One region of the Pseudophaeobacter sp. 1A16562 genome, then DNA from elsewhere that is predicted to be linked to it. Evidence: riboswitches for the same ligand, from Rfam matches in the RefSeq annotation. Region 1 holds a riboswitch; each other region holds the start of a gene.
The links. Region 1 has a riboswitch for cobalamin ahead of SM764_RS03655 (energy-coupling factor ABC transporter permease). Riboswitches for the same ligand answer to the same signal wherever they lie in the genome.
Positions count from the first base shown of each region.

Region 2: linked by a shared signal. The riboswitch ahead of SM764_RS02870 (hypothetical protein) and the one ahead of SM764_RS03655 (energy-coupling factor ABC transporter permease) in region 1 are both predicted to bind cobalamin.
Region 3: linked by a shared signal. The riboswitch ahead of SM764_RS06420 (TonB-dependent receptor plug domain-containing protein) and the one ahead of SM764_RS03655 (energy-coupling factor ABC transporter permease) in region 1 are both predicted to bind cobalamin.

Region 1 is NZ_JAXGFT010000002.1:264,268-274,459, forward strand. Features, by position in the region: gene SM764_RS03625 (ABC transporter ATP-binding protein) at 1-768, shown strand, start outside; gene SM764_RS03630 (ABC transporter permease) at 780-1,721, shown strand; gene SM764_RS03635 (ABC transporter permease) at 1,744-2,556, shown strand; gene SM764_RS03640 (extracellular solute-binding protein) at 2,606-3,637, shown strand; gene SM764_RS03645 (serine hydrolase domain-containing protein) at 3,731-4,954, shown strand; gene cobF (precorrin-6A synthase (deacetylating)) at 4,963-5,724, opposite strand; gene SM764_RS03655 (energy-coupling factor ABC transporter permease) at 5,802-6,479, opposite strand; cobalamin riboswitch at 6,538-6,753, opposite strand; gene cobA (uroporphyrinogen-III C-methyltransferase) at 6,823-7,554, opposite strand; gene SM764_RS03665 (cobyrinic acid a,c-diamide synthase CobB) at 7,551-8,885, opposite strand; gene cobM (precorrin-4 C(11)-methyltransferase) at 8,878-9,672, opposite strand; gene SM764_RS03675 (cobalamin biosynthesis protein) at 9,669-10,046, opposite strand; gene cbiE (precorrin-6y C5,15-methyltransferase (decarboxylating) subunit CbiE) at 10,043-10,192, opposite strand, start outside.
Region 2 is NZ_JAXGFT010000002.1:97,563-107,754, reverse strand. Features, by position in the region: gene SM764_RS02895 (prephenate dehydratase) at 1-566, shown strand, start outside; RNA gene ffs (signal recognition particle sRNA small type) at 633-731, opposite strand; gene SM764_RS02885 (5'-nucleotidase C-terminal domain-containing protein) at 797-2,632, opposite strand; gene nudC (NAD(+) diphosphatase) at 2,990-3,976, shown strand; gene SM764_RS02875 (SRPBCC family protein) at 4,039-4,506, shown strand; cobalamin riboswitch at 4,615-4,850, shown strand; gene SM764_RS02870 (hypothetical protein) at 4,970-5,344, shown strand; gene SM764_RS02865 (protein-tyrosine phosphatase family protein) at 5,458-5,979, opposite strand; gene SM764_RS02860 (DNA polymerase III subunit gamma/tau) at 6,117-7,964, shown strand; gene SM764_RS02855 (hypothetical protein) at 7,985-8,338, shown strand; gene SM764_RS02850 (YbaB/EbfC family nucleoid-associated protein) at 8,349-8,693, shown strand; gene recR (recombination mediator RecR) at 8,885-9,484, shown strand; gene SM764_RS02840 (hypothetical protein) at 9,507-9,929, shown strand; gene ltaE (low-specificity L-threonine aldolase) at 9,926-10,192, opposite strand, start outside.
Region 3 is NZ_JAXGFT010000004.1:2,578-12,769, reverse strand. Features, by position in the region: gene SM764_RS06465 (energy transducer TonB family protein) at 4-855, opposite strand; gene SM764_RS06460 (biopolymer transporter ExbD) at 852-1,235, opposite strand; gene SM764_RS06455 (ExbD/TolR family protein) at 1,241-1,621, opposite strand; gene SM764_RS06450 (MotA/TolQ/ExbB proton channel family protein) at 1,618-2,259, opposite strand; gene SM764_RS06445 (hypothetical protein) at 2,271-2,423, opposite strand; gene SM764_RS06440 (adenosylcobinamide amidohydrolase) at 2,416-3,081, opposite strand; gene SM764_RS06435 (ABC transporter ATP-binding protein) at 3,081-3,836, opposite strand; gene SM764_RS06430 (FecCD family ABC transporter permease) at 3,833-4,816, opposite strand; gene SM764_RS06425 (ABC transporter substrate-binding protein) at 4,813-5,652, opposite strand; gene SM764_RS06420 (TonB-dependent receptor plug domain-containing protein) at 5,656-7,542, opposite strand; cobalamin riboswitch at 7,702-7,914, opposite strand; gene SM764_RS06415 (Lrp/AsnC family transcriptional regulator) at 8,388-9,008, opposite strand; gene SM764_RS06410 (zinc-dependent alcohol dehydrogenase family protein) at 9,007-10,044, shown strand.

The DNA.
Region 1 (10,192 bases):
GGGTTCGGGTTGGAAATGCTGAACCGCCCGAAGGCGGAAATCGCTGCCACCATCGATGACATGCTGAATCTGGTGCAAATGGATGAATTCGCCGCGCGCCGGGTGGACCAGCTGTCTGGCGGGCAGCAGCAGCGGGTGGCGCTGGCGCGCGCGCTCGCGCCGCGTCCCAAGGTGCTGTTGCTGGATGAACCGCTGTCGGCGCTGGATCTGAAACTGCGCAAGGGCATGCAAAGCGAGCTGAAACGCCTGCAAAGCGAAACCGGCATCACCTTTGTCTTTGTCACCCATGATCAGGGCGAAGCGCTGGCGATGTCCGATCAGATCGCGGTCATGTCCGCAGGACGCGTGCAGCAGGTGGGCACCCCACAGCAGATCTACACCGCGCCGCAAAGCCGGTTCGTGGCGGATTTCATTGGGGATACCAATATCGTGGCGGCGAACCTCCTTGGTTATGACGGTGCGCAGGCGCGGATCAGTTTTTTCGGCGGGGAGCCTGTGCTTGCCAATGCGGCCAGCGACGGCTTGCCTCCTGGGGTAGTGTATGTGGCGCTGCGCCCCGAAACCCTTACCGTTTGCGCGGCGTCCGATGCGGCGGCTGTGCTGCGTGGAACCGTGCTCAACAGCAGTTATTTCGGAGCCGGTTCGCAAATGCTGGTGCGGCTGCAGAACGGCACCGAGATTCAGGTGCAGGTGGCAGAGCCCAGCCCGGCGGGCAGCGAGATCGGGCTGATCCCGGAAACCTCCATGCTGCATGTGCTGGCAGACTGATGGGGCAGGGGATGCAACAAACTTCGCCCACGGCGCAGAATTTGCAGCAGGCCGTTGCGGCTCGTAGCCGGACAGTCCGGCGGGTCCGGTGGTTCCTGCTCTTGCCGACGCTCGTGATCATCGGTGTGTTTGGTCTGGCGCCCCTGTCGATCGCGCTGGTCTATTCCTTGCTGGAGCCGGGAACCTATGGCGGCGTCGAATGGGTGTTCTCGACCGATGCCTATGCGCAGTTCCTGTTCGAGCGGGACATTTTTGATGACACGCTGAGTTTCAACAGCGCCTATTTGCAGATCTTTGGCCGCTCTTTCGGGCTGGCGCTATGCGCGATGATCGGCACTTTGATCCTCGGCTTTCCGGTGGCCTATTTCATCGCCGCACGCCCACCTGAACAGCGCAATCTCTGGCTTTTTGCCATTACCCTGCCGTTCTGGACCAACCTGCTGATCCGCACCTATTCCATGCTGCTGATCGTACGCGACGAAGGGTTCTTGAACCTTGCACTGATGCAACTGGGGCTGATCAGCGCGCCCATCGAGATGCTTTATACCGATGGGGCGGTCTTGGCTGGGCTGGTCTATAGCTATCTGCCATTCATGATCCTGCCGATCTATGCCTCGCTGGAAAAGTTCGACTTTTCCCTGCTGGAGGCGGGGCACGATCTTTATGCCTCTCGTGTTCAGGTGTTCCGCCATATCGTCATTCCGATCAGCCGCCCGGGCATCGTGGCCGGATGCGCGCTGGTGCTGATCCCCGCGCTGGGTGCCTATATCACGCCCGAGCTGTTGGGCGGTGGTAAGAAGCTGATGATCGGCAACCTGATTGCCATGCAGTTCGGATCCGGGCGCAACTGGCCCTTCGGCTCGGCGGCGGCGCTGATCCTGATGTCGGTAGTGCTGATCGCGCTTCTGGTATCGCTCCGGGCAGGCGCCGATAAGGAGAAGGCCCATGGATGATCTGCCCCGCAAGAGGCTTGGCATGCTGTGGCGCAACAGCGAGACGCGTGAGTTGCGGCGTCAGCCCCTGTTCACGGCGCTTTCATGGCTGGTTCTACTGCTGCTTTATGCGCCGATCACCGTGCTGATCCTGTTCTCTTTCAACGACAACCGCTCGGTCGTCGTCTGGACCGAGGCGAGCCTCAAGTGGTACGCCAAGGCGTTGGAGAATGACGACATCCGCAACGCGGCCTGGATTTCGATCCGGGTAGCTCTGACTGCCACAGTCATCTCTACCGGCATCGCGACAATGGCGGCGTTGGCGACAACGCGGGGCGGGAATTATCGCGGGCGCGCGGCAGCGATTGCCCTGATCAATCAGCCGCTGATGATCCCGGAAATCGTCACCGCCATTGCCACCCTGTCGTTCTTTTCGATCCTGCGACAGTTGACAGGGATCACCGGGCTGGGCTGGCTCATCCTGGCGCATACGGTGTTCTGTATTCCCTTTGCCTTTATCCCGGTGCGCGCTCGCCTTGCCGATATGTCGGAAACGTTCGAGACCGCCGCCGCCGATCTTTATGCAACGCCCTGGCAGACCTTCCGCCATGTCACCCTGCCGCTGCTGATGCCGGGCATTCTGGCGGGCGCAATGCTGGCCTTCGTGGTCTCGCTGGATGACGTGATCATTACCCTGCTGATCGCCGGTCCCGGGGAAACCACCCTGCCGATCTACATCCTGGGCCAGATCCGGCGCGGCGTGACGCCCGAAGTCAATGCGGTCTCCACCATTCTGATCCTGCTGACCGTGGCCATGGTCGCGCTGACCTTCGCCCTGCAACGCAAACGAAAATAACCAGAAGCCCGCACCAGACGGGACCCACCAACCAACAAGAGGAAGATCCATGAAACTGACGATCCTTAAGGCGGGGCTCACCTCCGTCATCGCCCTCAGTGCGGCTGCAGCTAACGCCGAAGGCACGCTGAACATCTACAACTGGGGCAATTACACCAACCCCGAGATGATCGAGAAATTCGAAAAGCAGTATGACATTGAGGTCACGCTGGATGGCTATGACAGTAATGAGACCATGCTGGCCAAGGTCAAGGAAGGCGGCAGCGGGTACGACATCGTGGTCCCGGGCGACTATATGGTCGCCATCATGGTGGGCGAGGGGCTGCTGGCCGAAATCAACGCGTCCGAGATGGAGAACTTCAAGAACCTCGATCCCAACTGGGTCGATGTCTACTGGGATCCGGGCCGCAAATACTCGGTGCCCTATCAGTGGGGCACAACCAGCTTTACCGTCGACAGCGCGGTTTACGGCGGCGACATCGACACGCTTGAGATCGTGTTCAACCCGCCCGAAGAGCTGAAGGGCCGCATCAACATGCTCAATGACATGAACGATGTGATCAATGCCGGGCTGCGCTATCTCGATTATCCGCGATGCAACTCCGACCCCGCCCAGATGAAAGAGCTGCTGGCACTGCTGCTCAAGGCCAAGGAAGACTGGCGCACCATGGATTACGCGGTGATCGAGAAGCTGACCTCGAAGGATGTCGACCTGTCGCAAAGCTGGAATGGCGCCGCGATGCGCGCCCGCGCTGACCGCCCGACGCTGAAATACGCCTATCCTAAGGAAGGCTTCACCGGCTGGATGGATAACGTCGCGGTGCTGGCGGATGCCCCCAACATGGAGAACGCCAAGCTGTTCGTGAATTTCATGATGGAGCCTGAAAACGCGGCGATGACCTCCAACTTTGCCCGCTATGCCAACGGCGTCATCGGGTCCGAAGAGTTCATGGACGCCGAAATGCTGGAGGCGCCCGAGATCGTGATGCCTGAGGGCGCCCCGGTGCCGGACTTCGTCAAACCCTGCGATCAGGATGTTGTGGCGATGTACAACAAGGTCTGGACCCGCCTGAAGCAGTAACTCAGCCAAACAGAAGGGTGGTGGCCCATGGGGCCATCACCGGAATTTTTGACCGCAGTCCAGGCGCTGGGCTGCCATGCGGGAGCGTGCCCAATGCACCGGACAGCAGACAGTCTGAAGCCGAAAACGGCGCGGGAAATCGGCATCATGCAGGGATTTCCGCCGCCGCCGGAAAAACGGCCGACGCTGGACAACTGGGATCTGGCCCCCTTCAATCGCTGGTCCTTCCAGAACATGCGGCGCCTGTTTCCCACGGCGGATGTGCGCAGCGGTCCCGCTGCGGCTGCGCCGCTGCCAGTTGCGCTGCAGGATATGTCAGAGGTCTGTTTTGCCACCGGCGCAGGCACCCGCCAGTCGGTCGGCGATTGGCTGTGGCAAAGCTACACCGACGGGTTTTTGGTGCTGCACGGTGGCGCCATCGTCACCGAGTTCTACGCCAATGATTTTCACGCCGAGGCCGCGCATCTGGGGCAGTCGGTCTCCAAATCCGTGATCGGCATCCTCGCCGGGATTTTACACGGCGAGGGGCTGCTGGATCTGGCTGCCCCGCTGGAGGAGATCGTGCCGGAACTGGCGGGCACCGGCTATGCGGGTTGCACGGTGGATCAAGCGCTGGACATGCTGTCCGGTGCGCGGTTCTCTGAGGATTATGGGCTGCCGGGCAGCGACATGACCCGGGTCGATATCGCCTCGGGTTGGCGCCCGGTGCGGGACGGGGAGATCAAGCCGACCATACGCGACGTGATCCTCTCCCTACCGCAGGAGCGGGCGCATGGGCTCGGCTTCTCCTATCGGTCGATTGAAACCGATGTCATTGCCTGGGCGCTGGAGCGGGTAAGCGGTACGGATCTGTCTGCACTGCTGTCCGACCGGATCTGGCGTAGGCTTGGCTGTGAACAGGATGGGTTCTTTACCGTCGATGATGCGGGCACGGCGCTGGCCGATGGGGGGTTCAATGCGAGTCTGCGGGACTATGCCCGGTTCGGACATATGGTGCTGAATGGCGGCCGGGTTGGCGATGACCAGATCGTGCCCGAGGCCTGGATCGATGGTATCTGCACCGGCGCGGATCCATCGAAATTCGGCGCGCCCTATGACGTGCTGTCACCGCAAGGCGCCTATCGGCGGTTCTGGTGGGTGCACGATCCCCGGCGCGGCGTGTTCATGGCCCGGGGTGTGTTCGGTCAGCTGATCTTTATCGATCGCAGCGCCGATGTTGTGATCGTAAAGCTGTCGAGCTGGCCCGACTATCTGATCCCGGCCTTTGGTCTGGATGCCGTGCAGGCCTGCGAGGCCCTCGTCAGCGCGCTGGACTAGGGCGGGGGTTACCTTCGCGCGGGGCGGCGCAGGATGTAGATATCCATGATCCAGCCATGCTCCGCGCGCGCCTTCGCACGGACCTTGATGATCTCATCTGCGGCTTCGCGCAGCGCGCCGGATAGGGAGATTTCATTCTCCATCCCGGCATAAGCCGCCCACCAGATCTGAACACCTTCGGGGTCGATGGACTGAAAACTGCAGTCGCCGTCCAGCATGATGACCAGCGTGTCGGCACTCTCCGGCCAGCCCGCCTCGCGCAGTTGGCGGCCGGTGGTGATGGTGACGGGATCACCGATTTCGTTGAGGGGGATGGCATGGCTCGCCGTCAGCGCCTGGATTGAGGTGATGCCGGGAATGACGTGCAGGGAAACCTCGGTCCGGGCCTGAAGCCGCGCGGCGATGCGCATGGTGCTGTCGTAAAGGGATGGATCGCCCCAGACCAGAAAGCCGACCTTGCCGCCCCGGGGCAGGTGCTGATCGATGGTCTCTTGCCAGATCTCGGCAATGGCATCGTGCCAGTCGTCCACTCGCTGTCGGTAGCTTGGTGTCGCGGGATCGCGCTGCGGCAGGTCGAAATCGACGATCGCAGGCCCTGGCGATTTGATCACCCGTTTGCAGATGTCCCGGCGCAGACCGGCCAGATCGTCCTTACCGGCACCCTTGTTGGGGATGAGGATTAGATCCAGCCCGTTCAGGGCTTCGACCGCCTGCAGGGTCAGATGCTGGGGATTGCCGGTGCCAATGCCAACAAGGGTGAGATCAATCATGTCTGGCGCCTTTGGAAAAGAAACACGGCCCCGAAACGGGACCGCGCTATGTGACACTTCAGATGTCAGCGAAAGGCTTACGCAGCCGCATAAAGGCGGGGCGTGACCAGACCGCTGCGCTCAAGTCCGCGCAGGCTTTTGGCGGCGGCCAGAACGGCCAGATCGGCCAGCGGTTCGATCAGGATGACGGTCATGTAAGCTGCACCAAAGGTAAAGACCGAGGCCATGGTTTCGGCGCCGATGCCCTGACCGTAGAAGGCCCAGAAAGCGACCCAGCCGACAACGCCTGCCTGATAGGCGGTCGACAGCGCCAGCGCCTGAGAATACTTCAGATCAACATAGGCAGTGTTCGGAGCGATGATCCGCTTGGCCAGTTCCTTCATCGCGAACAGCGGGACCAGCAGCGTGGTCAGGTTGATGAAATACTGCGGCAGATCGATCGGGGCAAAGAACACGCCCTGGATCAGAAGTCCCATCGCCAGACCGAAGGCAGCAGGTGCAGCGCCCAGCAGCAGGAACAGGGTCGAGCCGAGGATGAAGTGAACCTCGGAAACGCCCACAGGGAAATGCGGCAGCACTTCGAAGAAGGTGAAGACGCCGACAGTCGCAATGGCCGAACGCGCCGCAAAGGATGCGATGCCGGAGGCGGCCAGATCTTCCATCGTCTTTTTCGCAGCAAAGCCCATGGCGCCAGCGGCGGTGGCATAGGACAGGGCGATTTTGACGCCGTTTACGATTCCGGGTTCGATATGCATGTTCTGTCTCCTTGCCGCCTCACCCGGCGGCATTACATAGGTTATGGTTGGGCCATCCTGGCCACGTCTTCCAACGGCAGGTCTCCTGACTCGCGGGTCGATGCCGGTCCGGGGCCTTCCCAGTCCTGATAGGGACCAGTGGCTATGCCCGGTGGCTCTCCGCTCACAGTTGCGGGGGCAGTCACGGATTTGGCGCCTGATGGCTACACCTCACCGTGTTCCCTTTTCATCCTTGGGTCTTGGACCCGTCGGAACCTTTGGTCTTTCAGAGATGACACAGCGCTCACAAAGCTGTCAACGTGTCTGGCGCGTCATCCGTGTTTCAATTGCGGCATATGGGCGATCAGCGGGGAAGGTCCTCATCGGCCAGGGGACCATAGAGGATCAGCACCGGTGCCTTGGTCTCCATCGCGCGCAGGACCTCGGGGAGTTCCCCCACCGTGTGGCAGGACAGCGACTGATCCGGGGTCGAAACACCCAGCGCGATCAGCGCGTGCGTCTCGGGCGGCAGCCCGGCCACCAGCAACCGTTCGGCGAGCGCTGCAAAGGTGCGTTTCCCCATGTAGACAACGGTCGTGGCTTCGGGATCGGCGAGGGCGGTCATATTCAGCCCTTCGGGCAGGCCGCCGGTCACGTCATGGCCGGTGATGAATTGCAGTCGCCGTGCGGTCAGCCGCCGGGTCAGCGGGATATTGGCGGCCGCCGCAGCTGCCGAGGCCGCGGTGACGCCGGGCACGATCTCGAACCCTATGCCTGCCTGCCGCAGCGCGGTGATTTCTTCTTCCAGACGGCCAAAGACGCCGGAATCGCCGGATTTCAGCCGTACCACATGCGCCCCGGTTGCTGCGTATTCGACCAAGAGTTGGCTGACGTGGTCCTGCCGGGGGGAGGGGCGGCCTGCGCGTTTGCCCACCCCGACCAGATCGGCGTCCGTGCGGGCATGGGTCAGGATCGGCCCCGAGGACAGATCGTCGAACAGCACCGCATCCGCCGCCTCCAGCCGTTTCACCGCCTTGACGGTCAACAGCTCAGGGTCACCGGGGCCGGAGGAGACGAAACTGACAAAACCGCTCATGATTGCTCTCCGGTAATCAGGTGGAAGAAGGTGCCGGTCACATGCCCCCGCACCGATCCGGTTTCCGGCACCGGGTTGCCATCCGCGTCCATCACCCGGGCCAGTGGGGCATCGGGCTCGTCCAGTATGGTCGAATAGTGGAACTCATGCCCGCGCAAGGCACCGCCTGCGGCAAAGCCCGGCATCGGCGCCTCCAGAACGGCGCGGCGGTAGCCAAGGTGGATTTTTCGCTTTTCATAAGAGGTGACGAGCCCCAGCAGCCCGGCCATGCGGTGACGGTTGCCGTCCTTGTCGATCAGAGCCTCGCCCAGTGCCATGTAGCCGCCGCATTCGCCATGGACCGGCCGGGTTTCGGCGTGTTTGCGCAGGGCGGCGCGGAAGGTCCCGGCAGCGGCCAGCCTGCCGCCGTGCAGCTCGGGGTAGCCCCCCGGCAGCCAGACCAGATCGGCATCCGGGTCCGGGGTCTCATCCGCCAGCGGAGAGAAGGGAACGATCTCGGCCCCTGCTGCCCGCCAGCCTTCCAGAAGATGCGGGTAGGTGAAGGAAAACGCCGCATCCCGCGCCAGTGCGATGCGCTGCGCAGGCGGTTTCGGCAGGGGGGCTGAGGCGGGCGCAGCTCCGGCACGGGCGGCGGATTTGATCGCCTCCAGATCCACGTTCTCGCGCAGGAAGGCGGCATAGCCCGCGATCGCGGCTTCCAGATCCGGGTGTTCGACCGCCTGAATGAGGCCAAGGTGGCGTTCGGGCAGGGTCAGGTCGCCACGACGGGGCAGGGAGCCAAGCACGGGAATGCCTGCGTGCTCCATTCCCAGACGGGTCAGCCTTTCGTGGCGCGGGCTGGCAACACGGTTCAGGATCACACCGGCAAAGGGCAGGTCAGGATCATAGGCGCGAAACCCCAGCGCGGTGGCTGCTGCCGATTGCGCCTGACCGCCTACATCCACGACCAGAATGACAGGCCAGCCCATGCGTTTTGCGGTTTCCGCCGAAGAGCCAAAGCCGCTTTGGCCGCGCGTGGCAACGCCATCATAAAGCCCCATGGAGCCTTCCCCGATGCAGATCTGCGCGCCGTTTGCCTGCCCCGCAACGGCATCCAGAAGGCCGCCATCCATCGCCCAGGTGTCTAGGTTAAAAGAGGCCTGCCCCGCAGCGGCCAGATGAAAGGCCGGATCGATATAATCCGGTCCGCTTTTGAAGGGCTGCACGGCAAGACCATCCTCGGCCAGTGCGCGCAACAGGCCCAGCATCACAGTGGTCTTGCCCGTGCCCGAGGCGGGCGCCGAAATCATCAGACCCGGCGGATAGGATCCGGTCTTGCCCGTTTCAGTCATCGCCTTCGCTCCAATCCGCCCATTGGCTGTCGGCGCTTTGCGGGCGGTAACGCCGGTCATAGTCCTGCGCGTAAAGGCAGCTTTCGTCGAAGTGCTCGGCGCCAAGTGCACGGCCCACGAGGATTAGCGCGGTGCGCCCGCGCGCGCCTTCGGTGGCCTCGATCAATGTGCCTAGGGTGGCCTTGATGATCTTCTGATCCGGCCATGTCGCCCGCCAAACCACTGCGACCGGGCAGTCGTCGCCATAGGCCGGAGAGAGCCGCGCCACCACATCGTCCAGCACATGCACCGAGAGGTGAATGGCCAGCGTCGCGCCGGTGCGGGCGAAATTCTCTAGCGTTTCGCCTTCGGGCATGGAGGAGGCCCGCCCCGAGGTGCGCGTCAGCACCAGCGATTGCGCAACGCCCGGCAGGGTCAGCTCGGCGCCCAGCGCAGCGGCGCCTGCGGCAAAGGCGGGCACGCCGGGGGTTACGTCATAGGGAATACCCAGATCGCGCAGACGGCGCAGTTGCTCACCCATGGCTGACCAGACCGACAGATCGCCGGAGTGCAGCCGCGCCACGTCCTGTCCGTCTTTATGCGCAGCCTCGATTTCGGCCACGATCTCATCCAGCGACAGGGAAGCCGTGTTGATGATCTTGGCGCCCTCCGGGCAGTGCTGCAGCAGCGCCTCGGGCACCAGTGATCCGGCATAAAGGCAAACGGGGCAGGCTGCGATCAGGTCGCGGCCACGCAGGGTGATCAGGTCGGCGGCGCCGGGGCCGGCGCCAATGAAGTGAACGGTCATGAGGTCAGTCTTTCTGCAATGGCCGCAGTGGCAAGGCCATCTGCGGTGACAACGCGGGGAACGAGAAGGCGGGCGGTTGCTGTGGTGCGGCCGTGGCATGCGCCGCAGAGTGCAGCAGCTTCGGCTAGCGATCCGGTTGCGAACCGGGTTTTGATACGGGGCGACATGGTCGGCGTTTCAAGGCCAGCAATCGCCTCTTCCGAAAGGGCGATCATCGGCAGGTTCAACTCGGCGGCAAGGGCTTGAAAGGCGGGGCTTTCCACCTTTGCTGCGAGTGAGGCGAGCGCATCGGGCTGATGCCCGGTCAGCGCCAGGGCGGCGCGCAGGTCGGCAACGGTCGCCGCTTTGCGAAATCCCAGACCCGCGACCTTCATCGCGTGACGCTCCACTGGATGACAGGACGCGCGCGGTCCCAGCCGCGCTTGGAGCCAAGCGGCCCGGCTTCGGCCAGTTCCACCTTCATCAGATACCCGCCGCGTATGGCATGGGCCTGCATTAGCAGGGTCTCGGTTTCTAGCGT
Region 2 (10,192 bases), 170 kb from region 1:
TGCCCGGTGCCCGGCTGGAAGATATCCGCGAGGCGAAATCGCATCTGGTTCTTCTACCGCAATGCGGACAGTTCCTGCGTAAACATGACATCACCGGCCGGGTCAGCCCCGACAACGCACGGGCCGCCCGCGATGTGGCGGAGGCAGGCGACAAACACGTTGCCGCCCTCGCCAGCGAGCTGGCCGGAGAGATCTACGGTCTGGATGTGCTGGCCCGCCATATCGAAGACAACGGCGACAACACCACGCGGTTCCTGATCATGTCACGCGAGCCAGATTACAGCCGTCGCGGTGCCCATGGCATGATCACCAGCTTCGTGTTCCAGGTGCGCAACATCCCCGCCGCGCTCTACAAGGCGATGGGAGGCTTTGCCACCAATGGAATCAACATGACCAAGCTGGAAAGCTATATGGTCGACGGCTCCTTCACGGCGACACAGTTCTATGCCGATATCGAAGGCCATCCCGAGGATGAGAACGTGCAGCTGGCGATGGACGAGCTGGCCTATTTTACCACCAACGTCGAGATCCTGGGCGTCTATCCCGCCGACAATGGCCGCTACTAACCTGCAATTCTGCGGGCATTAAGACAGCCCACGCCTTTCGGCGGGCTGGACCTGTATTTTGGGGAAAGGTGAGAGGTTGGACATCGACCCAAGCGGGGCTCGTTGTGGCTGCTTCCTTCCGGACCTGACCAGGTTGGCGAGGCGCTTGCCCGCGCCAACCTCTCGAATCCCGATATAGGCGGCTGCCGCAGCAATGACAAGGGGGCCTCCCCGATCCACCGCTCCGCAGTTCAGAGGGCAAGCATCAGTTTCAGAAAGCCTTTTGGTGTCATACCGCAGTTGCGCACCTGCCCCTCCGGCAATTCATCCAGATACTGCACCGCCTCCGGGCTGGTATAGGCGGCAGCCTCGGCGTTGTTGAGCTCGGCAAACCGCCACGGATACTCTTCCTGCGCCAGTGGATCCTCAGGCAGGCGGCCCGCAACGTAGTCCCGGATCACATCCCGGATTCGCACCGGCGGCAGCGGGATGTTCTCGGCGTCTTTGACCATCTGGAAATTACCACCACCGCTGACCCTGTAACTGTTGACCACGACGGCAAAACGCTGCGCAGGGGCCACAGGCCGCCCGTGCACGCGAAGACGTCGAATGCGCCCTGCCGCCGGGTTGATCCGCACGCCAGAGGACGAAAACCGCGGCGGTGCCGAGAGATCTATTTCGTATTGCAGGCCAAAAAGAACGTCAAAATTATGCCCGGCACGGCTGGGATCAACCAGTTCCTGTTCGGTACTGCCGGGGCGGACTTGTTTGAACACACCCGCGGACATTTCCAGCCAGTCCAGCACCTGCGCGCCGGTCGCAACCACCAGCCTAAGCTCATTCGGGAAGATGTGAAGATCAGCGACGTTGCGCATACACAGATCGCCACGCCCGATGTCGGTATAATGCCCGGGCCCGGAGCGGCCACCGAATTTACCCGGCGCCGCCGCGGACAAGAGCGGCAGTTTGCCAACCTCAGTGCCTTCCAGCAGCGGCCTGACCGCTGCCGCCTGCGCTGCTGCTGCAAGTTCCAGCCCAAGATCGGGCCCAAAGAAAGTAAAGAAGGAGTGCAAAGGCACGTCACTGAAGCCAACGGGCTGACGCATCCGTTCGCGCGTTGAATCATGCGCGGGGCCAAGCGCACGGGTCAGTTCAGCGTCCTCCTCGACCAGAGACATCAGATCGCCATTCTCTGCCCTGCTGCAGATGGGTTTGAGGCGGGCGTCCCAATTTTCCAGCCGCCACCCCTCCGGGCCGTGCGACACCTGCAGATCGATCTGCCCCAAGTGTGAGCCATGTGCGCCCGGCATGACCACCGGCTTGGTGAAACTGTGCTCGGGATCTGGAAGGGTCTTGTGGGTGTGCCCGCCGATCACCGCATCGATTCCCGCCGTGGCCGCGATGGGAAGCAAGGCATTCTCCATGCCCGGCACCCGCTCCAGCCCTCCGACACCGGTATGCGCCAATGCGATCACGATATCGCATCCTTCCCGCCGCAGCGCGCTGGCAGCAGCGGCAGCCGCCTGCACCATGTCCGCAACCACGACCTGACCTTCCAGAAGATGCGCATCCCAAGTTACCGTCTGCGGCGGCAGCACCGACAGGATCCCGATCCGCAGCGGCGGCGCACCAGCGCAGGCAGGCACCTCCCGCTCCAGAATGGTGGAGCGGGCGAAAGGTAGCTCCCGTCCCTCCTCCACGGCTGTCATATTCGAGCAAATCACCGGACAGGGTGCCTGCTCCAGCACCTGCTCAAGCGTCTCCAGACCGAAGTTGAAGTCGTGATTTCCAAGCCCGATGGCATCGTATTGCAACACGTCGAAGGCCTGCATCAGTGGATGCGGCACGATCGGGTCGTCAGAGGAAATTTCACCAATCGGCGCCCCTTGCAGCCCATCACCATTGTCCAAGAGCAGCACCGTGCCCCCAGCCTCCCGGACCTCTTGCCGCGCCTCTGCGATCAGGGACGCGACGCGGGACAGGCCGATGCTGGGGTCCGGCCGGTCGGCATAATAGTCGTAGCTGAGCAGATTGCTGTGCAGATCGGTGGTTGCCAACAAGCGCAGCACCCCCTTCCCCAATGGCAAGGATTGATCCGGTCCTGTCATATTGCTCTACCCGCAGCCTGCACGGCGTCTTCCGATCTTCGTTTTTTCTCACGTTCTGACACGAACGCGTTAACCCTTTGAAACAGCGTTTCCTTGATTTGCAAAGTCACCATTTTTGAGGATGTTAACGATTGTGGCGCTGATGCCGAAAATTTGACCGGTCTAACGCCAATATCCAGCGGCAGACCGGTGACCCGGCGTTAAACATCCGCTGACAACCATAAAAATGCATCGACAGCGCTACCCGAACAGGCTGGTCATTGCGCGGTTTTGCCGCCATCAATGCAGGAAATCGGGCCTTAACGCCGGATCCCCTGCCAAAAGAAGGACAACGATATGAAACGGGCCGAAGAGGTGACATTTGGCGGCAAGGGTGGCCTGGACCGCAGCGCGCATCTGCGTGCGGATGCCGAAGCGCTAGACGCTGCCTGGGGGGCACAGAATGCACAGGTGCTGATGATGTGGCGCGGCAAACCCCTGTGCCAGCGGTCAGATCCAGAGCGCGGACCGGACGCTCTTGCCTGGATCTCCACCACGCATCCGGTGGCAGCAGAGTGCCGCGACGCCGCTCTGTTTCTCGGCCTCCTGCCGGATCAAAGCCCGGCCTTCGCCTGCGACATCAGCAGTTGGCAGCCCGATGCGCTGGACGAGATGGCGCTGGCCAGTTTTGCCGATGTGACGGAGCAGCAGCACCCGGACCTGCCCTCTGGTTATGCTTTCGCCGAGCTGCGCAGGGTGATGACCCGGCTGACCCCGCTGGAGGCCGAGCTGGCCGCCACCGCCAAGGCGCTGTTTTCCTGGCATGGCTCGCATGGGTTCTGTGCCCGCTGTGGCCACCCCAGTGATATGGTTCAGGCTGGCTGGCAAAGAAATTGCCCCAGCTGCAAGGCGAGCCATTTTCCCCGCACCGATCCTGTTGTGATCATGCTGATTACCCATGGGGACGAGGTCCTGATGGGCCGCTCTCCCGGATGGCCGGAAGGTATGTACTCCCTGCTGGCCGGTTTCGTTGAACCCGGCGAAACGCTTGAGGCCGCCGTGCGGCGTGAAGTTCTGGAAGAATCCGGCGTGAAGGTCGGAGAGGTGGAATACCTGTCCAGCCAGCCCTGGCCCTTTCCCATGTCGCTGATGTTCGGCTGCCGCGGGATCGCGCTGGATCGCGAGCTGACCATCGACCCACATGAAATCGAGGACGCGATCTGGGTCAGCAAGCAGGACATGATGACCGCCTTTGCCGGAGAGCACCCGATCCTGAAGCCTGCCCGAAAAGGAGCAATTGCACATTTTCTGTTGCAGAACTGGCTTGCGGATACACTGGATTAAAGGGAATATCGCGGCCACGCTGAGAATTGATCAATCAAAACAGGCAAGCAGGCGTCAGAGTCATGGATTTCACGAGTAAAGAAGATATCGATTCACCGATCGCCGACGTGTTTGAAGCCCTGTCGGACTTTGAAAGCTTTGAACGCTCGGCCATCCGGCGCGGCATCGACGTGCAACGGATCGGCGATATCAGCACGCCTGAAAACGGCCTCGCCTGGGATGCCAAATTCAACTTTCGCGGCAAGGCGCGCGAGCTGCGCATTGCTCTCAAATCCTATGATCCCGTCACCCGCATTCTGCTGTCCGGCGACAGCAGCGGGCTGAACGGCGAAACCGAGATCGAACTGATGGCGCTGTCGCCGCGGCGCACCCGTGTAACAATTTCGCTCAACCTGACGGCCAAGACCCTGTCGGGGCGGTTGCTGCTGCAATCCTTCAAACTGGCGCGCGGTTCGCTCAATAAAAAATTCAAAGCGCGCGCGGCAGATTTCGCCCGGCTGACCGAAGAACGGTTGAACCGCACGGCCTGAGGGCACCGCATCCGCCTGCACAAATCAGCTAGCTGACCTGGCTTGCTGGCGTTGGCGCGGATTTCTCCGACTTTCACACAAGCGAATTGACGACTCGCCCTTCGACCCGCTACCCATTTCACAGATGGTTTCCGCGATCCGCCTTTTGCGGGTCCGGGATGAAAAGGGAACGTGGTGCGATCCGGCCTCTCTCGGCCAGAACAATTCCACGACTGCCCCCGCAACTGTAGGCGGAGAGCGACCCCGGAAGATCCACTGGACGCAAGGTACAGACCTGCGGCCGGGAAGGACCGGAGAAGCTATGACCCGCAAGTCAGGAGACCTGCCATCGCACAACTCGAAACCGGGCGGGGTGTCCGGAGCGGGTGAGATGGCTCCTGTTGCGCGGCCCGTTCTGGCCGACAAGCATCCGGCCACATGTCTCTCCCCCTCTTTATGCCCCTGCCTCAGCGCGGAGGGCGCGATGATCTGGACGACAAAAACGCATGAACTTGCGGCAACAACCTGTCAACACACCGGGGCAAGCTGCCCAGCACTGGAACGGATGCTGGTGGCCCTGTGCGGGGCACTCGATACCGCGCGGGATATGACCGAAGAGGATTTTGAAATCACCGGCGACAGCCTGCTCGATGGCTGCACCCGCCATTGCCCGGCGCGCTTTTTTGCCTCGCACGACAGGATCCGGGTGTTCTGCGAAGTGGACACCGCAGCAGAGCGCAGCGGTCTGGACCGTTTTGCCGACGCGCTACTGTCCAGCGATCCACAAGCGCAGCCCGCAGATCACCTGCCGCATCGCCCCTGCTCCTTCGGAGAAGCCATCCCGCTCAGCGCGGCGTAGCGGCCGACCCAGCAAACAACAGGAGGGGCGCCGGTTATATCAGATGAATGCCGCGCCCTGTGAAGAAGAAAGCGGGATGACAGCCGGGCCCGCTCCGGCGGGCTGCCTCTGGCTCAGCGGCTGCGGGCCCAGGCCATCTGTGCCTCGGTCTCGACCGCGCAGGGGCGAGACATGCGCAGCCGGTTCAGCGCCGCCTCTGGCGCAACACCGCATTCGATCAACAGGCGCAGCACCACCATGCCGGAGCGCCCGCAGCCGCCCCGGCAATGCACTAGAACGCGGCCGCCACCGTTCAGCGCCTGGCGCGCCGAGGCGCTGACCCCGGGCCAGGCCTCGTTCACCTCCGGGCCGGGCACACCGAAATCCGCCACCGGCAGATGCACCCAGCGGCTTCCCATGCTCTGCAGATCAACCCCCAGCGTCGCGGCCCCGACGGAGACATGCTCGGCTTCGGTGGTCATGGAAATGACCAGACCGGGCTGCCAGTCGTGGATCAGCTCAAGATCCCCCTTGTAGTCGCCCCCGGCACCGGGCAGCGGGCAGATAGCAAGAATGCCATTGGCGGCGGACACCGCGTAGATCGTAAAGGGCTGCCCGGCCTGCAGGCCTGCCCCATCTGAACTCATCCCAGTCATCACACACTCTCCACCACATACAGGGAAAAACTCTGCCACCTGCCCTGCCGGACGGTCAACAGCGGTGGACGAAGCCCGCGGGCTTCCCTACCCTATGAGGCGGTCCCACTCCCATTCCGAATCCGGCACGAGACAGCATGAGCGACACCCCAACATCCGATCCTGAAACCCAAACCGCTGAGGTTCAGCACGCGGAGCAGCCGTCCGGCCAGTATCAGGTCCTCGCCCGCAAGTACCGGCCCGAGACATTTGCGGATCTGGTTGGCCAAGACGCTATGGTGCGTACGCTGAAAAACGCCTTTGCCGCGAACCGGATCGCCCAGGCTTTCATCATGACCGGTATTCGCGGCACGGGTAAGACCACCACCGCCCGGATCATTGCCAAGGGGATGAACTGTATCGGCACCGATGGCAACGGCGGCCCCACCACCGAACCCTGCGGTCAGTGCGAGCATTGCCTCGCGATAATGGAAGGCCGCCACGTGGACGTGATGGAGATGGACGCCGCCAGCCGCACCGGCGTCGGCGACATCCGCGAAATCATCGATTCGGTGCAATACCGCGCGGCCTCGGCCCGCTATAAGATTTACATCATCGACGAGGTTCACATGCTCTCTACCAGCGCGTTCAACGCGCTGCTGAAAACGCTGGAGGAACCCCCCGCCCACGTGAAGTTTATCTTCGCCACCACCGAGATCCGCAAAGTGCCGGTGACGGTGCTGTCGCGCTGCCAGCGGTTCGATCTGCGCCGGATTGAACCCGAGGTGATGATCGCCCTCCTGCGCAAGATCGCAACTGCCGAAAACGCCCAGATTGCCGAGGATGCGCTCGCTCTCATCACCCGCGCCGCCGAAGGTTCGGCCCGCGATGCAACCTCGCTGCTGGATCAGGCGATTTCCCACGGTGCGGGCGAGACCACCGCCGATCAGGTCCGCGCCATGCTGGGCCTTGCCGACCGGGGCCGGGTGCTGGATCTGATGGATATGATCCTGCGCGGCGATGCGGCTGCGGCGCTCAGCGAGCTCTCCTCGCAATATGCCGAAGGCGCCGATCCGCTGGCTGTTCTGCGCGATCTGGCCGAAATCACCCATTGGGTGTCGGTGGTAAAGATTACGCCAGACGCGGCAGAGGATCCGACCATCAGCCCGGATGAGCGCGCCCGCGGTCAACAGATGGCCGAAGCGCTGCCGATGCGGGTGCTGACCCGCATGTGGCAGATGCTGCTCAAGGCGCTGGAAGAGGTCGCCGCCGCCCCCAACGCCATGATGGCTGCCGAGATGGCGGTGATCCGCCTGACGCACGTGGCCGATCTGCCCAGTCCCGAGGAGTTGATCCGCAAGCTGCAGGATATGCCGCCCCCGCCGCCCGGCGGTGGTGGCGGAATGCCCATGCAAAGCGTGGGCGCGCCTGCCGCGGGCGGGGCATCGGCTATCACCTCTGCTCCGCCGCAAGGCGCACCGGGCGGTGGATCGTCCGGCGGCATGACCATGTCGCACGGCCAAGGGCAGGGACAAGCCACTGCGCTGGCACCGGCCGCAGAAAAGGCCCTCGCCCGCTACCCGACCTTCGAGCATGTGGTGGAACTGATCCGCACCAACCGTGATGTGAAACTGCTGGTCGAGGTGGAAACAGGCGTGCGCCTCGTCGCTTACCAGCCGGGCCGGATCGAATTCACACCGCATGCGAATGCGCCCCGAGACCTTGCTGCGCGCCTCGGCACCGCCTTGCAAAACTGGACCGGCAGCCGCTGGGTCGTCACCATCGCACCCGACGGCGAGGCCCCGACGATCGCCGAAATCCGCGATGCCGCCGAAAACGCATTGCGGACGAAGGCCAGCGAACACCCGCTGGTACAGGCGGTGATCGACAGTTTCCCCAAGGCCCGGATCACCCGTATCCGTACCGCCGAGGAAATGGCCGCCGAGGTCGAGGCCGAAGCCCTGCCCGAGGTAGAAGACGAATGGGATCCGTTCGAAGACGGGTAGCGACTGGCCTGACGGTCCTCTTGTTCACCCTGCCAACAACCGCCTTCGCCAAAACCTGCTTTGCCACCGGCGATCTATCCGATAGCGCGTGGGATGTGCTTTGGCGGTTGTCGGCCAAGCCTGCTGTCTTGGCCCTCTTCGCTCTTGCCGGATTCGCGCTGTACAGCAGAAAGCGCGCCTCCTTTGCAATCGCAGGCTTTCTTTGGGGCATGCTCGCGGCCGCAATTGCCGTCGATAATCATGAGCTTTTCTTTGATGATAAGAGTGCCTTGGGCATAATCGAAGACTGCACCGCCTCCCCCCACTTGTTCATCGCGCTTGCAATTGCGATATGTTCGGGGATGACTTACGGCGCCCTGCGCCCCCGCACTTAGGAGAAACACCATGCTCAAAGGCCTCGGCGGTCTTGGCGATATGGCCAAGATGATGAAATCGGCACAGGAACTGCAAACCAAGATGGCGCAGATGCAGGAAGACCTGCACAACGTCATGGTTACCGGCGAAGCAGGCGCGGGCCTGGTCAAGGCCACCGCCTCGGCCAAGGGCGACCTCAAGGCGCTGGATATCGACCCGTCCATCTTCAACGGCGATGACAAGGAAATGGTCGAGGACCTGATCCTGGCCGCCATCAAGGACGCACAGTCCAAGGCAGCCGAAAAAGCGCAGGAAGAGATGACCAACCTCACGGAAAGCATGGGCCTTCCCAAGGACATCAAGCTGCCCTTCTGATCCGGAGGCGCGACTGAAAAGTTCCGAAAAGGCGGCCTTGGCCGCCTTTTTCATGTCTCACGGGCATACGCCCTTTGCCCGATCTGACGCGCAGGCACCGCCCAGACAAACCCTGAACATCCATCGCGCTTCCCCTTGCCATTGCCCGCCGTGATGCGTCTATATGGGCTAACACTCCAAAGGCCGCCTCCATGCAAGACCGCTCTACCAGCGACATCGAAACCCTCATCGATCTGATGGCAAAACTGCCCGGCATGGGGCCGCGTTCGGCCCGGCGGGCAGTGTTGCACCTGATCCGCAAACGCGCGCTTTTGCTGACACCGCTGTCGGACATGATGACCCGCGTCGCCACCACCGCCCGCGAATGCCTCAACTGCGGCAACGTGGGGACCGAGGACATCTGCGAGATCTGCGACAGTGAGGCCCGCGCCAATGGCGAGATCTGCGTCGTCGAAAGCGTCTCGGATCTCTGGGCGATGGAGCGCGCAGGCGTTTTCAAGGGGCGCTATCACGTACTCGGCGGCACCCTCTCGGCGCTGGACGCCATCGGCCCCGAGGATCTGCGCATTCCCCGCCTGGTCGACCGGGTCGGCAGCGAAGCGGTGAGCGAGGTGATCCTGGCGCTGAATGCCACCATCGACGGGCAGACCACGGCCCATTACATCGCCGACCAGCTGAGCGGTCAGGTCAAACTTACCTCACTGGCGCAGGGTGTTCCGATCGGCGGCGAGCTGGATTACCTCGACGACGGCACCATCAGCGCCGCGCTGAAGGCCCGCAAGGAACTCTGACGGTGAGAGGGGAAGGACAGCCATGCCAACCGCCCTGCACCGCCCGGTTCTGAGAGCCGCCATATTTTATTTTGCGGCCGTGTTCTTCTGCGGATTTGTTCTGGGCAGCCTGCGGATCTTCGTGCTGCTGCCCCTGATGGATGAACTCTGGGCGGTCTGCCTTGAACTGCCCATCATGCTCACCCTCAGCTGGCTGATCGCCCGGCACCTGACCCGGAATCGCAAGGATCTGCATCCTGCCGCCGCGCGCCTGTGGATGGGGATCTGGGCCTTCGGGCTGCTGATGGTCGCGGAATATGTACTCGCCACCAACCTGATGGGCGCGCGCCCCAGCAGCTACTTCAGCCACTGGGCCACCCCTGCCGGGGCGATCGGGTTGGCAGGGCAAATCGCATTTACCCTGATCCCGTTTGTGCAACGGATAACCCGTCGCGAAACGCCTTAGCTGAAGAAGGCCTGGAACGCGGCAATCGCGCCGTTGAGGCCCTCATCGGTGACATCCTTGTGCAGCACCAGCCGGATCGGGCCGCTGTCCCCTGCCCCAATCACCACGCCCGCCTTGGCCAGATGCGCCTGCAGGGCTGCGTTCTGCACCTCTGCCGGGGTGAAGAACACCATGTTCGTGGCTTGCGTGACTTCTCCCGCGCCCAGAGCGCGCAAGGCATCTGCCAGCGTAGCGGCCCGGGCGTGATCCTCTGACAGACGGTC
Region 3 (10,192 bases), on a different contig from region 1:
GCGTCACCTAGTGAAACGGGGTGAGAAATCGAAGGTATAGGTACCCGGCGCCAGCGCCTTGGGCGCACGTGGGTACCGTGTTTTTTGCGCCGCCTGCAATGCGGCATGGTCCAGCGTCGAACTGCCGGAGCTGCGCACGACAGAGGCCCCGATCAGCCGTCCTTGGGTCGAAACTTTCAGGCGCACCCGGGCTTTGCCCTGATCGTCGCCACGCGGGCGCCGCATCTGGCGTTCAATCCTAGACAGGATGGCCGCGCCCCAGCGGCGTTTCAGCTTGGCTTCCCGGGCAGCGTTTCCGGTGCTGGTCTCGTCGCCCCCATTGTCACCACGGGCGCTGCGCTGGCCACTGCCTGCGGCCTGCTGGTTCACGGCCACCGAAGCCGCTGCCGGTTTTGCCTCCGCCGGAGCCTCAGCTGCTGGCGCCGGTTTGGGCGGCGGGGCTGGCGCAGGCGGTGCTGGAGCAACCGGCGGAGGCGCAGGCGGTGGGGGAGCAGGCGGCGGCGGTGGGGGGGCGGGTTTTTCGGGTGCGGCCTCCGCCTGGACCGCCGGGGCCAGCACGGCCGGAGCAGAGGTTGGAAGGTCCGGCACAGAGGACGGGCTGGCAGACGGGACGGGCTGCGGATTGGCGATCAGAGCGGGCTGCACTACGGTCGGCACCTGAGTGGTGATATCCTGCGGGCGCCGCCATTTGGACACCTGCTGGGCCAGCTCAGCCGAGGCCGCCACCAGCGTGATCTGACCGGTGCCGCCGCTGCCCTCTGCCTCTGTGCCGCCATCCGGAAGCGCCACAAAGGGCAGCGCGTGCAAAAGCGCCGCCGAGGCAACGCATGCCGGAAAGAGCGCGATACGGCTCATGATCCGGTTCCGGTCAATGTCACCGATGCGATGCCCGCCGCCCTGAGCCTGGCAATCAGCGCCGCAACTTCATGTGCCGGAACTTGGGCATCCGCCCGCAGGGTCAGCACCCCAATCTGCCCGGCCTGCGCCGTCACCGCAGCGATGGCGCCCTCATCCTGCGCGCCCGCGAAATGCAGGCGGCCATCGGCGGCCATGAACAGCACGGCCTCGGGCGCCGAGGGATCTCCGCTCTCCAGTTTCGGCGGCACCACCGCAAAGGGCGCGCGCGGCGCGATTTGCGAGGACAGGAGGAAGAAGATCAGCAGCAGGAAGACCACGTTGATCATCGGCAGGATCGGCTCACCCGTCTCGCGTTTTTTTGGTTTGGAGAAATCCATGCCGCTCACTCCATGATCACAAGGCCGGTAAAGCCTGCATCAGTCAGAAGCACCGCAGCATCCATCATCTGCTGGAGCGACGCTGTTTTGTCCGGTTGCAGGATGATGGCGTCCGACATCTCCTGCGTCAGCGAGATCAGCTGCGCCGCCAAGGCATCAGCTGCGACCGGAACTCCGTTCAGATGCAGCCCGTCCGCTGTGACCAGCACCAGCCGGGGCGGCCCCTGATAGGCGGCTCCTGCCCCACCCATAGTGAGCGGAACCACCCGGTCGCGGCCGAATTGCGAAGCCAGCATGAAGAACACCAACAGCAGGAACACCACGTCGATCATCGGCGCGAGGCTGATGCGCTTTTTCCGGCGCGGTGCTCCGAAGGCCAGTGTCATTGCGCGGCCTGACGTTGTGCCGGTCGGGCAGCGGCTGCGGTGAAGACGCGGGTGGCGGCATCCTCCATCCGGGCCTGTTCACGCTCGGCCAGCCCTTCGATCCAGGAGGCCAGCGCCGAAGCCGGGATCGCCACGGCCATGCCCGCAGCCGTGGTCAGCAGCGCCTCCCAGATGCCGCCGGCGAGCACGGAAGGATCCGCGCCGCTGCCGCTTTCCTGCAGCGCCTGGAAAGCGCCGATCATGCCCAGAACGGTCCCCAAGAGGCCGACCAGCGGCGCGATTGCGGCGATCAGCTCAAGGGGGCGCAGACCATGACGCAAAGCGGCCAGCTCGGCCTTGGCGATGCGGGTGGTTTCCTTTTCTGCGGTTTCGGGACTGAACTCGGGCGTCAGCAGCGCCGTCATCGCCGACCGTGTGACCCGGTCCAGCGGCGTGCGCCCCGGCGCGACAGGCACCGCCCCCCCGGCCCGCCATTGATCCAGCCATGTTTCGGATTGCGGCCTGCGCCAGACCCCGACCTGTGCCAGCCCGATCAGGCGCCACAGAAACAGGGCGAGTGTCAGAACCGACAGCGCGCCGATGACCCAAAGGGCGGGACCGCCGCGGGCCATGAAATCGAAAAGAGGGGCAAAGGACATAGCAGCCTCCGTCAGTGGCCCGGAAGTCCCGGGTTGGTTTGCTCAGCGCCGCGGTCAAAACGCGCCGAATGGAAGTCTGCCGGACGGTCGTGACGCGGCCAGATGGTGCAGGCGCGGCCCGCCTGCGTCAACGCCGCTGCCTGCATCTGCACGCGCTCAGGCATCGACCGCCCTCCGGGCGTTGGATACCTTCCACTCCAGCGCGCCAGTGTGGACGGCCTTGTAGACGGCTTTTCCGATGGCTTCGCCGGTGGCCGTGTGCAGCCCAGCATAGGGATTTGCCCCGGAAGGTGCAGCAACCGCGACGCAATCGGTGCCGGTGCCGGTTGCTGTTCCGCCGCCGCCCGGCAGCTCAAACCCCGCATCCATCACGGCTGCGGTGCGGGCCTGAACCACGATGCTCAGCGCCTCAATCAGCCCGGCCTGCGTCAGCCCTTCGGAAAGGCGCAGCGCGACATTGATGGTGCCCCAGTCGCGGCGGGAGTAATCCACCCGGTTGCCGATCCGTTCACCGTTTGACAAGCCGACGGTGGCCACCGCTTGGGCCGAGATCCCCTCGACCGTGGCCAAGGCTTCGCAATAGTGCCGCACATCCCGTGAGGTGAGGAAAGCAACCGCGTCGCTGCCGCCGCGCTGTGCCAATTCGTCCGCGAACCATTCGGTGACATCCAGATCGCGCGGCAGGTCGCTGTTCCTGACCTCGCGCCACAGGATGCGGCGAGCGGTGACAAATCCGGGCCGGTTCACCGCCCAGCTCAGCACCTGCATCTCGGCGCCGAGATCAAACTCGATCCATGGGCGTTGCAGGGTGACCGCGCCCATCACAGCACCTCCAGCGGCTGAAATATCGGGCCCTGCGCTGTGGTCTCGTGCCAGACCGAGATGCCAAAGGCGCGCGCCATCAGATCGGGCGTCAGCACTTCGGCGGGCGGGCCATCGGCCATGATACCGCCTTCGGCCAGAAGGATCAGCCGCGTGCAATGACGGGCGGCCAGTCCCAGATCGTGCAGGGACACCAGCGCCGAGCGACCTTCGGCAGCAAGGCTGGCAAAGACTTCCATGGTTGAGATCTGATGCGAGGGATCCAGCCCGGCAGAGGGCTCATCCGCCATCAAAAGCGGCGTATCTTGGGCCAGCGCCCGGGCGACCAATGCGCGGGCCTGCTCGCCGCCTGACAGGCGCGAGGCGGCGCGCTTGCGGAACGAGTCCAGCCCCATGCGAGTGATTGCCTGATCCACCAAGGCCTGATCGGCGGCTGGCAGTCGCCGCCCCTGCGGCAGATGCGGTAGACGGCCAAGAGCGACCAAACGCTCGACCGGAATCGGCCAGGCGATCTCGCGCGATTGCGGCATCCAGGCCACCGTGTGGGCCCGTTCAGAGGCGTTCATTGTGGCCAGCGAACTGCTGCCCGCTGCCGGGATCAGCCCCAGCGCGGCCCGCATCAGGCTGGTTTTCCCGGCGCCATTCGGACCCAGCAGGCCGACAAACTCACCCTTGCCAATCTCAAAGGACACATCGCGCAGCACCGGACGGTCGCGCAGGGTTACAGAAAGGTTCCGGACCGAAAGCACGCTCATGCCAGCCCCTTCCGCGTCTTGTAGATCAAGTGCAGGAACAGGGGCGCGCCAACCAGCGCGGTGACCACGCCCAGCTTGAGATCGCGGGTGGGCAGGATCAGCCGCACGGCAATATCCGCCAGTTGCAACATGATCGCGCCGCCAAGGGCGGAGGCCCAAAGCAGCCGCGAGGGCTGCCCGTCGACGAACGGACGCAGAATATGCGGCACCACAAGCCCGACAAAGCCGATGGCGCCCGCAACTGCCGTGGTGCCACCGGCAATGCTGGCAGTGCCGACGACCAGAAGCCAGCGCAGCTGCCTCAGGTTCACGCCCATGGTCTGGGCTGCATCCTCGCCCAGAGTCAGCGCATCCAGCCCGCGCCCCAGCGGCAGCAGGATCACCATCCCGGTCAGAACAAAGGGCAGCGCCAGCCAGACATGCTGCATCGAGCGGTCCGATAGCGACCCCATCATCCAGAAGACGATCTCATTAGCAGCAAAGGGATTGGGCGAGAGGTTCAGAACCAGCGAGGTCAGCGCCCCTGCCATTGCCGAAATGGCGATACCCGCGAGGATCAGCGTCAGTGATCCCCCATGCTGCCCGGCCAGCGCCATCACCAGAAACACACCGCCCAGAGCGCCAGCCAGCGCCGACAGCGGCAGGCCCAGCGTGGCGGTGGCAGCGAGGCCGGTGTTGATTGCCAATACCGCACCCAGCGCCGCTGAGGAGGACACACCGATCAGCCCCGGCTCGGCCAGCGGGTTGCGCAGGTAGCCTTGCATCGCCGCGCCCGCCAGCCCCAGCCCGGCGCCGATCACGGCGGCAAGGATTGCCCGCGGCAGCCGGATTTCACGCATCACCAGACTGAGAGGTCCATAGCCATCGTCAAACAGGGCCGCCAGGCTCTCGCCCACACCGACATCTGCAGGCCCCACCGTTAGGGAGATCAGGAACAGTGCCAGCACCGCCGCCGAGAGGCACAGCATGAGCCGGGTCATTGGCGGGCCTCACGTTCCATGAAGGCGCGGCGCTCTGCCGCCAGTGTCTCTACCGCGCGCAACACATGCGGTGTCGGGCAGATCCAGTCGGCATTGCGGATTTCCCCGGCGCCGCTGCGTCCGGCCAGCATGCGCACCAGCGGATGTTTCAGGATTTCCTCGCTGCGGGAATTGCGCGGATAGGCGGTTGTGCCGACCAGCAGATCCGGCTCTGACAGCACCAGCAGCTCCAGCGGCAGCTGGCCGGAATGGGCATAGCCCAGTTCATCGGCGATATTGCGAAAACCTGCCGCCTCCAGGATTTGCCCGGCCAGCGTCTGGCGGCCTGCAGTATATCCGTTGGCCGCATAAAGCGCGGCGCGCGGGCGATTGTCCGGGGCATCCGCCCGCAGAAACTCCAGCTGCTGGTCAAAATCCGCCAGCAACCGGCGCGCGGCCTCCTGACGGCCCAGCGCCTCACCTACCTCAACGATGCGGGTTCGGACATCCTTCAGCGAAAAGGCTGGCCCGAATTCCGCCACCGGCACGCCAAGGCGGCGCAGCATATCCATCGTTGCAGGTGCCGAAGATGCGCCAGCGAGCACCAGATCCGGCTTCAGCAGGTAGATTTCTTCCGCCAGCCCGTGATTGACCGGATAGGCCTGCGCCTCTTCGGCCATGGCCGAGGCCCGCGGATCCCGGGCGACGAAGGAAATCGAGATCAGTTGATCCGGCGCGGCCAGCATCATGGCCATCTGGTCCACGCAGAGATTCATCGTGACGACGCGCGACGGCCCGGCAAAGGCACCGGTGGCGGCCATGAAAAAGGCCAGCGCTATGCCGGGCAGCCAGCGCATCGATCAGAAGGAGGCCCGGACGCCGACATAGGCAGCGCGGCCGCGTTTCGCGTAGCCCCAGACGTCCGAGTATTCCTCGTCGAACAGATTGGTGACACGACCGGTCAGGACCACATTCGGGTTCAGCTCATACTGGGCAGAGAGATCGACAGTGGTGTAATCCGGCAGCTCGGCCGTGGCATAGGTGCCAAAGAACTGGCTGTCCCAGTTGCCTGCCACATGGCGGACATCCGCAGTGATGGAGCCGCGACCATTGAAAGTATCGAGCGTGGCGCTCAGCAGCAGTTCGTGTTCGGGGCGGCGCACCTCGACCGTACCATTGGGGTTGGTGGCATCCAGATAGGTGTAGGACAGACGGAGATCGAGGTTTTCCGTGGCCTCAAGGCTGGCCGCCAGTTCGACACCTTTGCGCTCGCTGTCTCCGGCCTGATTGCGGAAGGAGAAGGTGGTCGCATTCACCATATAGGCTTCGATCTCACCCGTCAGCGTCTCGTCGAAATAGGTCACATCAACCAGCCCGCGCCCCTGCAGGAACGGCACCTCGACACCCAGATCAAAGCTGCGGTTTTCTTCGGGCTGCAAGTTCTGATTGCCCAGATAGGTAGTGGCACCAAAGGTGCTGTTGGCAAAGAGCTCAAAATAGGTCGGGTTCACGATACCGGTGCCGGCCGAGCCATGCAGGCGCACACCGCTGCCCGCAAAGGTATAGGACGCACTGGCGTTCCAGCTGGTGGCATCTTCGAAGGCATTGTTGTTGTCGCGGCGCACGCCCAGTTGCAGATCCAGACCATTGGCAAAGCTGCCACGGTATTCCAGCGCGATCGAATTGGTTTTGCGCGCAAAGGCCGGGTTGGAACGGCTGGAATCCTCTTCCCATTCCAGAATGGCGTTCAGCAGGTGATCTGTCAGATCTACCGTCTGGCCATCAAGGCCAAAGCTCAGCAGGTATTTCGCCGCTTCCGTCTTTGTCTCGGTCAGGGCGCCGCCGTTGTAGGATTGGTCAAAATCCGTACGCTCGTAAGACAGGCGATGTTTCAGGCGTCCGCCCAGCGTGTCGAGCTCGGCAAAGATCTGAGCCAGCTGTTCATCGCGGTCGCTGAACTGCGTGGGATCATCCACCACATAGCTGGCCGCATCGGTCGCGGTGAAGGAGGTGCTGTCGCTGTCGAAACGCTCTTCCGAGGCACGCAGGTTGAAACCCAGCTTCAGCCGCTCGGTCACAAGGTAGTCGCCTTTCACCTGCGCGGTGTTGCGGCGGATACCATCCTCTTCGCCGCCGCTGCCGGAGAAATCGTAGCCATCGTCATTATCATGCGCGAGGTTGAGCGAGATGCCGCCGCGTTCGGTTCGGGACGACACCCGCGCCGAGGCCCGGTAGCCGTCCGAGCCGACTTCGGCACTGCCACCGTATTCGGTGCCGATGCCGCCACTCTTGGTGATGATGTTGATCACACCCGCCGAGGCGTTGGAGCCGTAGAACACCGATTGCGGACCGCGCAGCACCTCGATCCGCTCGATATTGGCGGTATCAAGGCCAGACAGGATATAGTCGCTGTCGCCGCCCGAGGCCTCGATGCCGTCGATCAGGATCAGCGTGTGGTTGGCTTCGGCGCCACGGATGCGGACCTGGGTAAAGCTGTCACCTGCACCGGTGACCATCAGGCCGGGGACCGACCGCAGTGCATCCTGAACCGTGGTGATGCCGCGCTGTTCGATCTCTTCGCTGGTCACGACCGAAACCGAGCGACCGTATTTCTGCGCCTCGACAGGGGTAAAACCACCGGAGACGATGAGTTCGCCCAGATCGATGATCTCCGCCTCCTGGGCGGTTGCAATTGCGGGGGTAGTGACCATCAGGGTGGCGGCCAGGGACAAGCTTACCTTGCGCATCGTTTCAGTTCTCCCAGCCTGCACATTCGGTGCAGGAAAAGTGGCTGCCCATCTCGGGCAACATGTACAGATCATCGGTCTTTGGAAGGCAATGCTTCCACAGACGGTTCAATTGCCACCACTACGGAAGTCCGTCGTCCTCGGCGCGCCCCGCACCCGGACTGGGTGATCCTTCTGGCAGGTCTCCTGACTCGCGGGTCGCAGCTTTGCCGCGCCTTCCCGCCCCCTCTTGGGGCAGTGGCATATCGCAGCATTGCTCTCCGCTCACAGTTGCGGGGGCAGTCATGGTTTTGACGTCTTGTTCCGACGCCTTACCATGTTCCCTTTTACCCGGATGGTATTCCCAGCCGGACCAGAATGGCCGGACTTAGGCAAACTGGATTTACTCTGTCAAGAAGGAGTAGACGCCGCCAAGGATGGAGTTTTCAAACAATGCACCGCGCACACCAGCAACAATCGCCTGAAATCAACTGCTAAGTGATGGTTTCAATGCCGCAAACGCAATGCTGTGCCGCATCGACCGCAACCTTTGCGCAGGCGATATTCCACGCTACGGCATGGTTCCCCGTTCCGATCTCCACCGAATCCAATGGCTGGAGTCGTGGCTGTCCCCCCTGCCCCGCATCACGGACAGATTTCCCCTGGCAATGCCCCTGCGGCGGCAACGCGCCTCTTCCGCATCCCGGCGAAGCTATGGCGTTTCCATCTTCGCCCAAGCGTTCCAGTACGAGACCGCGCATGAACGCCCAGATCTTCGACAAGGTCTGTCGCGGGCACAGGTTCAGTCCGGTGGCCGGTTACAGGCTCCGGTTCAAACACGACGGAAAACCAGCTTGCGCGGCAGTCTATTTCATTGATGCTGCATTGACGGGCAGCTTGCTCGACGCCTTCATTTCTTTCAATGAGAGGTTGGACCGAATGCTGGTGACACCGGGTAGCCGCCTCAGAGTGCTGTCGACGAAACCACTGTAATCATCGAGATCACGGGCAACCACGATCAGCAGGAAATCATCCGCGCCGGTCGTGTTGTGGCAAGCCAGGATGTTCGGTGTCGTCTCAACGATGCGCTGAAATTCTGCCGTCGCGGCTTGATCATGCTCGGAACAGCGCAGCTGGACGAAGGCCATAACGCCGAGGCCGAGCTTTCGACGGCTTAAATTGGCTTGATAACCTTCGATGATGCCGCTTTCTTCAAGACGTTTGAGCCGCCTCCAACAGGGGGTCTCGCTCATACCCAGATGCTCGGACAACTTGGCATTGGTCATGCGGCCATCCTCCTGCAACAGGGTCAAGATCTCGGCATTGACGGCGTCGATGTCAGGCATGGGTAGATATCTTTCAATAATGACGATTCCATAGGGAATTCCACTCCAAATTTGCGCAATATGGGGAGGATTGGCAAAGGTATTTCCCTCATCCAGACTATGATCTCGTCCAAAATACTCTTCAGCGAAAGATCCTGCCATGAAAGCCGTCCTTTTCGAAAAATTCCAAAGCGCGCCAAAGCTGGTCACCGTGGACGACCCGACGCCAGAGCCGCATGGCGTTGTCCTCAGGGTTGCGGCCACCGGCGTCTGCCGCAGCGACTGGCATGGCTGGATGGGACACGACAGCGACATCGACTTGCCGCATGTGCCTGGCCACGAGTTGGCTGGCGTCGTCGAGGCCGTTGGGAAAGATGTCAAAAAATGGAAGGTCGGCGACAAGGTCACCGTGCCATTCATCTGCGGGTGCGGCAGCTGTTCCGAATGCCATTCCGGCAACCAGCAGGTCTGCCTGCAGCAGGAACAACCGGGTTTTACCCACTGGGGATCCTTTGCGGAATACGTAGGCATTCATCAGGCCGATCTGAACCTTGTCGCCCTGCCCGAGACCATGAATTTTGCCACTGCCGCGAGCCTTGGTTGCCGCTTTGCAACCTCATTTCGGGCGGTGGTAGATCAAGGGAGGGTCAGCGCAGGACAATGGGTGGCTGTGCATGGTTGCGGCGGCGTAGGCCTGTCCGCCGTGATGATCGCCTCGGCTTGCGGGGCCAACGTGATCGGCGTGGACCTTGATCCAGCTAAGTTGACGCTGGCAAAGGAGCTTGGCGCCGTGACGGTGCTAAACGGTAGGGAGGCCGACGTGCCGGAGGCCATTCGGGAGATCACCCGCGGAGGTGCCCACGTCTCTCTCGATGCACTTGGTCACCCGTCAACTATGACCAATTCAATCCTCTGCCTGCGGCCGCGGGGCAAGCATGTGCAGGTGGGTCTGATGCTGGGTGAGCACGCGGCACCGACCGTTCCAATGCCAAAGATCGTCGGGCAGGAAATCGAATTGCTTGGTTCACACGGGATGCAGGCACATCGCTACGGCGCGATGCTTGACCTCGTCGCCAGCGGCAAGCTGGATCCGGCACGACTGGTCGGAGAGCAGATCAGCCTTGTCGATGCCCCTCAGGCCTTGATGGAGATGGATAAATTCCGCTCCGTGGGTGCAACTGTCATAACCCGTTTTTGAGCCATGGAGAAAATCGCATTCATCGGAAATGACACCTTGGCCTGCGTTATCGCTGACGGTCAAAGGCGATATGCCAACGGAAAAATCGCCCGGCGCGTGACGCAGCCCAACATGACGCCTCATGTGGCTGAAAAGGTAATGACTGACG